One region of the Tahibacter sp. genome, then DNA from elsewhere that is predicted to be linked to it. Evidence: riboswitches for the same ligand, from Rfam matches in the RefSeq annotation. Region 1 holds a riboswitch; the other holds the start of a gene.
The links. Region 1 has a riboswitch for cobalamin ahead of btuB (TonB-dependent vitamin B12 receptor). Riboswitches for the same ligand answer to the same signal wherever they lie in the genome.
Positions count from the first base shown of each region.

Region 2: linked by a shared signal. The riboswitch ahead of RUU78_RS03950 (ribonucleoside-diphosphate reductase subunit alpha) and the one ahead of btuB (TonB-dependent vitamin B12 receptor) in region 1 are both predicted to bind cobalamin.

Region 1 covers NZ_JAVTWC010000051.1:48,558-54,578, forward strand. Annotated here, with positions in the region: gene recN (DNA repair protein RecN) at 1-1,302, shown strand, start outside; cobalamin riboswitch at 1,457-1,664, shown strand; gene btuB (TonB-dependent vitamin B12 receptor) at 1,806-3,659, shown strand; gene RUU78_RS10005 (hypothetical protein) at 3,744-4,346, shown strand; gene cobO (cob(I)yrinic acid a,c-diamide adenosyltransferase) at 4,343-5,044, shown strand; gene cbiB (adenosylcobinamide-phosphate synthase CbiB) at 5,071-5,958, shown strand; partial or broken gene cobD (threonine-phosphate decarboxylase CobD) at 5,960-6,021, shown strand, end outside.
Region 2 covers NZ_JAVTWC010000018.1:16,161-22,181, reverse strand. Annotated here, with positions in the region: gene RUU78_RS03960 (acyl-CoA thioesterase) at 1-92, opposite strand, end outside; gene RUU78_RS03955 (ribonucleotide-diphosphate reductase subunit beta) at 111-1,070, opposite strand; gene RUU78_RS03950 (ribonucleoside-diphosphate reductase subunit alpha) at 1,317-3,671, opposite strand; cobalamin riboswitch at 4,000-4,209, opposite strand; gene RUU78_RS03945 (type II secretion system protein GspG) at 4,409-4,969, opposite strand; gene RUU78_RS03940 (amidohydrolase) at 5,198-6,021, opposite strand, start outside.

The DNA.
Region 1 (6,021 bases):
ATCGAGATCCACGGCCAGCACGAGCACCAGGCCCTGCTGGACCGCACCCATCAGCTGCAGCTGCTCGACGCCTTCGGCGGCCACGCCGATGCGCTCGCGGCGGTGCGCCAGCCGGCCCGGCGCTGGCGCGAGCTCGGCCAGCGCATGGCGTCGCTGGGCAACGCCGGCGACAGCGGCGAAGACCTCGCCCGACTCGAGCGCCAGCTCGAGGATCTCGACCGCCATGCCCTGACCGAAGCGCAGCTCGCCGAACTCAACGACCTGCACAGGCGCCTGGCCAACGCAGGCCAGCTCGTCAACGGCAGTGCCAGCGTCGCCGAGCTCATCGACGGCGACAGCGAATTCGCCGTGCGCCGCTCGCTCGCGCGCGCGCGCCAGGAATTGGCCCGCCTGGCCGAGCTGGACCCGTCGCTGGCCGTGACGGTCGAACTCGTCGAAAGCATCGAGATCCAGCTCGGCGAAGCCGGCGATGCACTGTCGCGCTACCAGGACGGGCTGGAACTGGATCCGGAGCGCCTGCTCGAGACCGAAAACCAGTTGTCCAAGCTGCACGAACTCGCGCGCCGCCACCGCCTGCCGATGGATGAGCTCAAGGCGCGCGCCGAAGAGCTGCGTCTGGAGGTCGACGAACTGCGCAATGCCGGTTCGCTGCGCCAGGACCTGGAGCGCGAACGCGGCGCCGCGGCCGCCGACTACCGCAAGGCCGCCGCGCAGTTGAGCGCTTCGCGCGCCGCCGCCGCGCAGCGCCTGGCCGCGGAAGTCAGCGCACTCATGGGCGAGCTCGGCATGAGCGACGGCCGCTTCGAAATCGCGCTCGAGCCCGCGGCGAAGGACGATCCGGATGCGCTCGGCGCCGAGCGCTGCGAATTCCTCGTCAGTGCGAATCCGGGCCAGCCGGCGCGTGCACTGCGCAAGGTTGCCTCGGGCGGCGAACTGTCGCGCATATCACTTGCCATCGAGGTCGCCGCGCTGGGCCTCGACGATGTCGGCACCATGGTCTTCGACGAAGTCGACTCGGGCATCGGCGGCGCCGTCGCTGAAGTCGTCGGACAGAAATTGCGCCGCCTCGGCGGCTCGCGCCAGGCACTGTGCGTCACACATCTTGCACAGGTCGCCGCGCAGGGCCACCAGCACTTTCGCGTCAGCAAGCAGACCGCCGACGGGCAGACCTTCACGCGCATCGAGGCGCTGGACGAAAAGTCCCGCCGCGACGAAATCGCCCGCATGCTCGGTGGCATCGAGATCACGAAGGAAACGCTGGCGCACGCCCGGCAGATGCTGGAGCGGGCGCGAACGCGGTAGCGTGCCGACGCATGAGTCTCCGGCGACCAGATGCCTGCACGGCAGGCGTTTGGCGGCGCTGTGGAGATCGGGCGCTGAGTGCAGGAGCGGTAGTATCAGGACTAGTTCTGAGCTTCCCCTGGGGCGCAAATGGCGCCCACCGTTGCAGCCTGCTACCATCCGCGCCGCTTCAGGTGGCGCGAAGACGGTTGGCCGTCCAGACGCTTAAACGGGAAGCCGGTGTGTATCCCGGCACTGCCCCCGCAACGGTAAACGAGTCAAGCGCGGCACTACGCCACTGGAGCGATCCGGGAAGGCGCCGCGTCCGGAGCCCTTGCTCCAACTCGTGAGTCCGGAGACCGGCCTGCAGCGGTCCAGACGCGCATTCGCGCGCCGGTCCTGGTGGTGCTGCGGAGGGCGGCGCCGCGGTGAACGTGCCCCCGGCTCAGTCTCCGCTGCTCATTCCTTCCGCGCATCGAATTTTTTCGCTGTTCGACCGCGCGGGTGAGCGCGGAGGAATCTTCATGCACCGTACGACGCTTTGCGCGGCCATTGCCGCGCTCCTGACCCTGCCCTGCGCGCCCCTGCGCGCCGAACCCGACCCGCATATCCCCGCACTCGACGATGTGATCGTCACCGCGACGCGCACCGCCGTGACCGTCGACGACAGCCTCGCACCCGTCAGCGTGATCACACGCGAGGACATCGAGCGCCTGCAGGCGCGCTCGCTGATCGATCTTCTGCGCGGACTGCCCGGCGTATCGATCTCGAGCAACGGTGGCGCCGGCAAGCAGGCCTCGCTGTTCCTGCGCGGCGCCGAATCCGACCACCTGCTCGTGCTCGTCGACGGCGTGCGCGTGGGCTCGGCCACGGCTGGTAGCGTCGCCTTCCAGGATCTGCCCGTCGAGCAGATCGAACGCATCGAAGTGGTCCGCGGCCCGCGCTCGAGCCTGTACGGTTCCGAAGCAATCGGGGGCGTGATCCAGATCTTCACGCGCCGCGGCCGCGGCCAGGGCGTCAGCCCGAACTTCAGCGCCACCGTTGGCAGCGACAACACACGCGAAGCGACTGCCGGCGTGAGCCTCAACAGCGAGCAGGGCTGGCTCGCTGCCCATCTCGCCCATGCCGACACCGACGGCTTCAACTCCTGCCGCGGCCGCGCCTCGCCGGGCGCGGGCTGCTTCACCGACGAGCCAGACGACGATCCGTACCGCAATTCCTCGGTCACACTCAACGGCGGCTGGCGCTTCGGCGAAGCCGGCGACCTGCAGGCCAACGTGCTGCGCGCCGAAGGCCGCAACGCCTATGACGGCAGCTTCGTCAACGAATCGATCTACCGCCAGCAGATCGTCGGCACGCGACTGCGCCTGCAGGCGCATGAGCGCCTCGTGCTGAGTGTCGGCGCCGGCCAGAGCCGCGACGATTCCGACAACTTCGGCAGCGGCGTCTTCCAGAGTCAATTCAATACACGCCGCGACAACTACTCGGTGCAAGGCGACATCGGTTTCGCCGAGCAGCATCTGCTCAGCGTCGGTGCCGACTACGTCAACGACGCAGTCGACGGCACGACGGCGTACGACGAAGACGCGCGCAGCGTCACCGGCGTGTTTGCCCAGTACCAGGGCAAGGCCGGTGCACACGACGTCGAGGCCAGCCTGCGCAACGACGACAACGAACAGTTCGGCGCGCACACGACCGGCGGCCTGGCCTGGGGCTATGCGTTCAGCGACACGCTGCGCTTCATCGCCAACTACGGCACCGCGTTCAAGGCACCGGCCTTCAACGAGTTGTATTTCCCGGGCTTCGGCAACGCCAGCCTCAAGCCGGAAGAATCGCGCAGCGTCGAGATCGGCCTGCGCGGCCATGGCGACCTCGGACGCTGGGAAGTGCAGGCCTTCGATACGCGTGTCGACGACCTGATTGCCTACGACGCCGCGATCTTCGCCCCGGGCAACGTCGACGAGGCGCGCATCCAGGGCCTGGAAGCCAGCTTGGCGGTCGACCTGGCCGGTTGGGCGCTCAATGCCAGCCTGACCCTGCTCGATCCGGAAAACGCCTCCGGCGGCAGCAACGACGGCAATGTGCTGCCGCGCCGCGCGCGCCAGTCCGGCCGCATCGACATCGACCGCCGTTTCGGCGCCTTCGGCATCGGCGCGACCGTCGATGCTCAGGGCAAACGCTACGACGATCTCGGCAACACGCGTCGTCTCGGCGGCTACGCCACGCTCGACCTGCGTGCCGAATACGCGTTCTCGCCCGACTGGCTGCTGCAGGGCCGTGTCTCCAACGTGGCCGACCACGACTACGAGACCGCCGCGTTCTACAACCAGGCCGGCCGCAGCTATTTCCTCACCTTGCGCTACCGCCCGGCGCAGTAGACCGATGCGCGGCGTCGAAGCCGGTCTTCGGCGCCGCGGCACCCGCCGGACACATCGCTCACCCTTGATCGCCAGGAGTAGTCCATGAAGTTCCTGCCCATGAAGTTTCTACCCACCGCAAAGCAATCGCTGATCCTGCTGGCCCTCATGGGGCTCATGCTGGCGACGCGCTACCACCATTTCGGCGCCGCGCTGCACCTGCCGGATGCGTCGATGGCGATCTTCTTCGTTGCGGGCTTCTACCTGGCCGGCACCGTCGCGCTGCCGATCCTGATGCTCGAGGCCGGCCTCATCGACTACATCGCGATCAGCATGGCCGGCGTCAGCGATTTCTGCGTCACGCCGGCCTATTCCATGCTCGTCGTCGCCTATGGCGTGCTCTGGTACGGCGGCGCGTTGTACGCGAACAAGTTCTACACGCCCACTCTTTCCACCCTGCTGCCAGCTGGCCTGATCGCGCTGGCGAGCTGCCTGCTCTCGTTCCTCGTCTCCAACGGCTCGTTCTACTGGATGGGCGGCCGCTACGCCGATCCGCATTTCGCCGAGTTCGTGCAGCGCTTCATGCAGTACATGCCGAGCTTCGTCAGCGTGGCCATGGCCTACATAGCAGCATTCGGCGTGGCCCACGCGATCGGCGTGATCGCCCTCGGCGACAAGAGCGCCGGTTCGATGAACAAGGCCCGATGAGCACCGGTGAGGTCGACGCGCCGGTACAAGGCCCGCGCGAAAGCACGCCGAGCGAAAACACCGTCATCGGCGCGAGCGATGCCCGCGCCGATGACGCCGATGCGCGGGCCCAGCGCCATCGCGAACGCATGCAGCGCAAGAAGACCGTCGTCGACGCGGGCATCGCCCGCGCGACGATCGAGCGCGGCGTCATCGTGGTCACGACCGGCAACGGCAAGGGCAAGAGCTCATCCGGCTTCGGCATGGTTGCGCGCGCGCTGGGCCACGGCCTGCGCGTCGGCGTCGTGCAGTTCATCAAAGGCAGCTTCGCCACCGGCGAGGAAGCCTTCTTCCGGCGCTTCCCCGACGAAGTCAGCTATCACGTCATGGGCGAAGGCTTCACCTGGGAAACCCAGGACCGCGAACGCGACATCCGCGCTGCGAGTGCTGCCTGGGCCATCGCCCGTAGCATGCTCGCCGATCCCGCCTTCGACCTGGTGCTGCTCGACGAACTCAACATCGCGCTGAAATACCAGTACATCGACGTGGACGCGGTCGTCGCCGCGCTGACCACGCGGCCGCCGCTACAGCATGTCGTCATCACCGGACGCGCCGCGCCGCCCGCATTGATCGAGGTGGCGGATACAGTGACGGAAATGAATGTAGTCAAGCACGCCTATCAGGCTGGCATCAAGGCGCAGAAAGGCATAGAGCTTTAGCAAACCCCAGCCCTGGAACCTTGACCGTGTGGGAATCCATCGTCTGCGCGCTGCTGCTGGACCATCTGTTCGGCGAGCCGCGCCGCGCACATCCGCTGGTCGCGTTCGGCCGCTATGCACGGTGGATCGAAACGCACCTGTACGCCGACCGGTTCGGGCGCGCGCCGTTCGCCGTGTTCGCGGCGATCGCGCCGTGGCTGCTGCTGGCCTGGGCGCTGAGTCGCATGGAACTTCTCCAGACGCTGGTCGGCATCGTCGTGCTGTACCTCGCGATCGGACTGCGCAGCCTGCGCGAGCACGCCCTGCCGGTGGCAGCCGCACTCGAACAGGAGCACATGGACGATGCGCGCAGGCTGGTTGCCCGCATCGTCAGCCGCGATACGGCCGACCTCGATGCCAGTCAGGTCGCCGCGGCAGCCACGGAATCCGTGCTGGAAAATGGCAACGACGCGGTATTTGCGGCGTTGTTCTGGTTTGTCGTCGCCGGTGCGGCCGGCGTGGTGCTGTACCGCCTCGCCAATACGCTGGACGCCATGTGGGGCTACCGCAACGCGCGCTACCGCCGCTTCGGCTGGTTCGCCGCGCGCCTGGACGACGCGCTGAACGGGATACCCGCGCGCCTGACCGCGCTGAGCTATGCGCTGGCCGGCCACTGCCGGCGCGCTATCGCCTGCTGGCGCCAGCAGGCAGCCGCATGGGACAGTCCCAATGCCGGGCCGGTCATGGCCGCCGGGGCGGGTGCGCTCGGCGTTCGGCTCGGCGGTCGCGCGCCGTATGACGGGCACTGGCACGAGCGCCCCGCGCTGGGCTGGGGCGATGCGCCCGATGCGCAGGCGATCCGCCGCGCACTACACTTGCTCTACCGAGCCGTCGCGATCTGGCTCGTCGCGCTGCTCCTGATCGGAATGCTCTGACATGCTCGAACACGGCGGCCGGCTGCGGCGCGCAGCGCAGGACTACGGCATCGCGCTGGAACA
Region 2 (6,021 bases), on a different contig from region 1:
GTGCCCAGGTGATTGGTGTGATCGGGAAACACGATCTCGATCAGGCGCGCCTCGGTCACGCCGGCGGGGCTCGCGCCGAGTACGGTATTCACCATCCGCTCGCGACCCACTCAGAACGCGACGTCGAACGCCACTTCGCCTTCCACGCCGACCTGGTACGACGACACGCGGCGCTCGAAGAAATTCGTCAGTTCCTGCACGTCCTGGAGGTCCATGAACGCGAACGGATTGCGTGCGTGGTAGCGCTTGGGCATGCCGAGCTGGGCGAGACGCTGGTCGGCGACGTATTCCAGGTACTGGCGCATGTCGCGCAGCGAAAGACCGGCGACGCCACCGGACAGCACGTCCTCGGCGAACAGCTGCTCGCAGGCGATGGCCTCGTCGAGCATCTGCGCGATATCGGCCTGCAACGCGTCGTCGAACAGCTCCGGCTCTTCCTCGCGCGCCACGCGGATCACCTCGAAGGCGAAGGCCATGTGACCCGACTCGTCGCGGAACACCCAGTTGGTGCCGGCGGCCAGGCCGTGCAGCAGACCGCGCGAACGCAGGTAATACACGTAGGCGAACGCGGCAAAAAAGAACAGCCCTTCGATGCAGGCGGCAAAGCAGATCAGGTTGAGCAGGAACTGGCGGCGCTGCTCACGCGTCTCGATGCGGTCGAGCTTGCCGATCGAATCCATCCACTTGAAGCAGAAGTCGGCCTTGTGGCGAATCGCCGGGATGTTTTCGATTGCGTCGAACGCCTTGGCACGCGCTTCGGGCTCAGGCAGGTAGGTATCGAGCAGCGTGAGGTAGAACTGCACATGCAGCGCCTCCTCATACAACTGGCGCGACAGATACATGCGCGCCTCGGGCGCGTTGATGTGCTTGTACAGGTTCAGCACGAGGTTGTTCGCGACGATGGAGTCGCCGGTCGCGAAGAACGCCACCAGGCGCTCGATCAGATGCCGCTCGGCCGGACCGAACTTGTTGCGCAGATCGTTGACGTCGAGCGAGAAATCCACTTCTTCGACGGTCCAGGTATTGCGGATCGCATCGCGGTACATGTCGTAGAACTGCGAATACCGCATCGGCCGCAGCGTCAGGTTGAAGCCTGCGTCGAGCAAGCGCGGTGCCTGCGCCGAGGAAGCGCTGATGCCGAAGGAAGGAGTCTGCTCTGACGAAGGCATGGTCATTTTCGTTACCGGTTGGCTATGGTGCTTGGCTGTCTGTTGGTACTTTTGATATTTATTGCAAATGCGTCATGCGAAACGCCTGTGCGCACGGCTCCCTCCCCCTCCAAGCTCGCTTGGGGGGAGAGGCCTTTCACCTGTTGCCTACTGACACGCCTCGCAATATTCAGGATTTTCGAGCGAACAGAACACCGCCGCTTCCGCCTGTTGCTGCGAAACGACCGGCGCGGCGGGCGCCGGCGCAGGTGTCGCGGCGGCCGCTGTCACCGTGGTCTTCTGGATCTTCGTGGCCGGGCGCGAGCGCATGTAGTACGTGGTCTTCAGGCCGGCCTTCCACGCGTACATGTACATGGACGACAGCTGGCCGATGTTCGGGCTTTCCATGAACAGGTTCAGCGACGCGGACTGGTCGATGTACGCGCCGCGCGCGGCCATCATGTCGATGAGCGAACGCATCGGGATTTCCCAGGCCGTGCGGTAGATATGGCGCAGGCGCTCCGGAATTTCCTTGATGTCCTGCACCGAGCCTTCGGCCAGCTTGATGCGGTCGCGGATTTCCGCGGTCCACTGGCCGAGCTGCTTGAGTTCTTCGACGAGGTACCTGTTGACCTGCAGGAAATCGCCCGACAGCGTCTCGCGCTTGAACAGGTTGGACACCATCGGCTCGATGCATTCGTAGCAGCCGGCGATCGAGGCGATCGTCGCGGTCGGCGCGATTGCGATCAGCAGCGAGTTGCGCAGACCTCCGGTGCGGATGTTCTCGCGCAGCGCGTTCCAGCGCGTCGTGTCCGACGGCGTCACGCCCCAGGCGTCGAACTGCAGTTCACCCTGCGCCGCGCGCGTGTCGGCGAAGGCCGGATGCGCGCCGCGTTCGAGCGCGAGCTCGTGCGAGGTAACCAGCGCGTTGTAGTAGATCTCCTCGGCGATGCGCGTGGACAGCGTGCGCGCCTCCTCGGAATCGAACGGCAGGCGCAGCTTGAAGAACACGTCCTGCAGGCCCATCACGCCGAGACCGACCGGGCGCCACTTGAGGTTGGAGCTGCGCGTGGATTCGATCGGATAGAAATTCAGGTCGATGACGCGGTCGAGCTGGCGCACGGCCACGCGCACGGTTTCGGCGAGCTTGCCGTAGTCGAAGCCGTCGGCGTTCATGTGCTGGCCGAGGTTGATCGAACCCAGGTTGCACACGGCGGTTTCGCCGAGCGAGCTGACCTCGATGATCTCGGTGCACAGATTGGACAAGTGGACGACGTTGCCTTCCTTTGCGGTCTGGTTGCAGGCGCGGTTCGACTTGTCCTTGAAGGTCATCCAGCCGTTGCCGGTCTGCGCCAGCGTGCGCATCATGCGTGCATAGAGGTCACGCGCCTTGACCTGCTTGTGCGCCAGCCCAGCGGCCTCGGCCTGCTCGTAGGCCGCGTCGAACGCGGCGCCCCAGCGATCGACGAGGTGCGGCACGGCCTTCGGATCGAACAGCGACCACATCGCATCGCTTTCGACGCGGCGCATGAAGATGTCCGGGATCCAGTTGGCGAGATTGAGGTTGTGCGTGCGGCGCGCTTCATCGCCGGTGTTGTCACGCAGTTCGAGGAATTCCTCGACGTCCGCATGCCAGGGTTCGAGGTAAACGCAGGCCGCGCCCTTGCGCTTGCCGCCCTGATTCACCGCGGAGACCGATGCGTCGAGCGTCTTGAGCCACGGCACGATGCCGTTGGACAGGCCGTTCGTCGACTTGATCAGCGACCCGCGCGCACGGACGCGCGTGTAGGCCAGGCCGATGCCCCCGGAGAACTTCGACAGCATGGCCACGTCGGCATAGCGCTTGTAGATCGACTCCAGCGAGTCGTCGGGCGAATCGAGCAGGAAGCACGAGGACAACTGTTCGTGCGTGGTGCCGGAGTTGAACAGCGTGGGCGAACTGGGCAGGTAGTCGAGGCTGCCCATCAGGCGATACAGCTCCAGCGATTCGCCGACGTCCTCGCACAGCGCGCAGGCGATGCGCAGGAAGAACTGCTGGGGTGTCTCGATGACCTTGCGCGTCTTCGGATGGCGCAGCAGATAGCGGTCATAGACCGTGCGCAGGCCGAAGTAGTCGAAGCGGCGGTCGAGTTCCAGGTCGAGCGCGCTGTTGAGCTTGCGCGCATTGGCCTGCACGAACGACAGCAGGCGCTCGTTGATGAGGCCGAGTTCGTGACCGCGCGTGACCGACTGCGAGAACGCGTGGATTTCCTGGCCGGAAACTTCCTTGGCGATGTAGTCCGACAGCAGGCGGGCGGCGAGGCGGCCGTATTCAGGCTCTTCGGCCGTGAGCATTGCCGCGGTGCGGATCGACAGCTCGTCGAGTTCCCACGTGGTCGCGCCGTCGTAGAGGCCGGAAATCGTGCGCGTGGCCACGCGCATCGGATCGATGGAATACAGGCCGTCGGCGGCGCGCGTCACGGCGCGCACGATCTTGTTCAGATCAACCGGCTCGCGCTTGCCGTTGCGCTTGGTCACAGCCATCGCGCCGGTCGAATGCGGCGGGGTCAGCGCGAACTGCGGCGCGCGGGAATCGGTGCGAGTAGCGCTGGTGCGAGCCGTGGCGCTGGCGACGTCATGTTCTGTGGTGCTCATGGAACTCCCTCCGGTGTAGTGGAGCACGGCTGCCGTCCTGTCCCGGGAACGGCAAAACGAAGGGACGGCGACGCCGCGGTTCAGGCCGCAGTCGTAGCCACGCCCCCTCGGGCGTGCGGAGTGGCGGAATACGGGTAACGCGTCGCCAGGGCTGCAAGAGCCGGCGACTGCGCTGGACCCGTCTCCCCGCGGAGACTCCTGGCCGTTACCACGCGGTGTGCAACGCGCGGTTGCCGGCAGGTATTCGGGCTTGCGGACACGGATCCGGAACCCCGGACCCACCTACTGGTTCTCGCTTCCCAGCCCTTGCGGGCCAGTGCTCATGAGGACGTTCGTTTCCACTGACCGCTGCGGGGCAGCTCCGGAATTGCACCGGATTCCCGTTTAATCCCGGCCGTGACCGGGAACCGACGGAACACAACATATAGAGGTTGACAGACCTGGGTCAACACAATTGGCTGTGAATTCGTCGGCAATTCGCGCTTTCAGTTTCGTGAAGAAAAGTAGCGCGAAGGGCTTGCAATCGGCCTGGGGACTGGGTCGTGCCGGTGATGGTCGGTGATGGCTGCGAGACGGCACCGACCATGCGAAACGATCGTCCGCCGCGATGCGCCGCCTCCGGCACATCAGCGCGAGCCGAGTTGCACCACACAACGGGCCAGGCGCCAGAGCGCCCACAGGCCGAGGAACACCGTGTAGGCGGCAGATGCCACCAGCGCTATCAGCACCAGCAGTGCAAATGTGCGTTGCCCGATGACCTGCCAGTTCCTGGGTCGCGGCCATGGCCACTCCCAGTCGCCAGTCGAAACGTCGTCGGCACTTCCATAGACGCGGTCGCGACCGATCGAGCGCACTTCGAACGCGCTGCCATCCGCAGCTCGCCAGTAAACCATCGGCACGCCGAAGGGATCGACGAGCACGGAGGGGCGCACCGGATCGTTGACGCAGTTGCGTTCGCGCACGACACCGGACAATTCGTCGAGACTGTCCGGCAATCGGCCGCAGTCGAGCCGGAACATCGCGATCACCCTCTCAAGCCTGATCGCAGCCGCGCGTACGGCGTGAAATGGACGGCCCTGGTTGATGCAGCCGTGATTCACGATAAGGCCTGCGAGTCCGGCAACCACAGGCAACAGCACGAGCGGCCACAGCAGCACTTTGCCGGCAACGCGATTCGATCGGTACACGATGCGGTTCCTGCGAGGCGCACGCTGCCAGCGGCGTCGCGAATGCGCCGCCGAACGAATCAGCATGCAGGAAAGGGGAATTGCGGGGAGTTCGCCGCAGCACGGCTCCCCTATCGACCCGAGGTATTCGCAGCGAGTTCCGACGGAGCGCGAAAATACGGCAGTGGAGTGAGAAAGAGGGAGAGCGGCGGAACGATTCGCTGCTACTCGTTTCTCACTGCTCTCCTCTCATTCCTGCCCGCTCGGCGTGCCACCCAGAAAATCCACCGCCACCTGCAGCATCGAGCGCGTACCGACATCGAGCGCTTTTTCGTCGAGGAAGAACTTCGGCGAATGGTTCGGTGCGGCCTTCGCCAGATCCTGGCCCGGCGGCACGACGCCGACGAAGAAATACAGGCCGGGCACTTCGTCGGCGAAGTAGGAAAAGTCCTCGGCGACCATGTTCGGCGGCACCTCGATGACATTCTGCGCCCCGACGGCTTTCTCGAGGCTCGGGCGCAGGCGCTTGGTCAACGCCGCGTCGTTGCGCGTGACCGGGTTGTGCACGTCGGGCATCGGCGCTTCGAGTTCGACGCGCGCGCCCTGCGCCTCGGCCACGCCTTCGGCAGTGCGGCGCAGGCGATTGAACAGGTCTTCGCGCATGCCGGCATCGAAGGTGCGCACGGTGCCTTCGAGTTCAACCTTCTCCGGAATGATGTTGTAGCGCACGCCGCCCTGGAACATGCCAAAAGTGAGCACGGCCGGCAATTTAGAAATGTCCATTTGTCGACTCACGATGGTCTGCGCCTGGCTCACGATCGCCGCGGCCGTGACGATGGGATCCACACCGCGCCAGGGCTGCGCGCCGTGCGTCTGCGCGCCGAACACGCGGATCTTGAAGCGGTCGGACCCGGCCAGTAGCGGGCCTTCGCGCACGCCGACCTGGCCGGCGTGCAGGGTGTAGAACACATGCAGGCCGAGCACCGCATCGGGCTTCCAGTCGCGGAACAGGCCTTGCTTGAGCATGAGCTTGGCGCCGCCCTCCTCACCGGGCGGCGAGCCCTCCTCGGCGG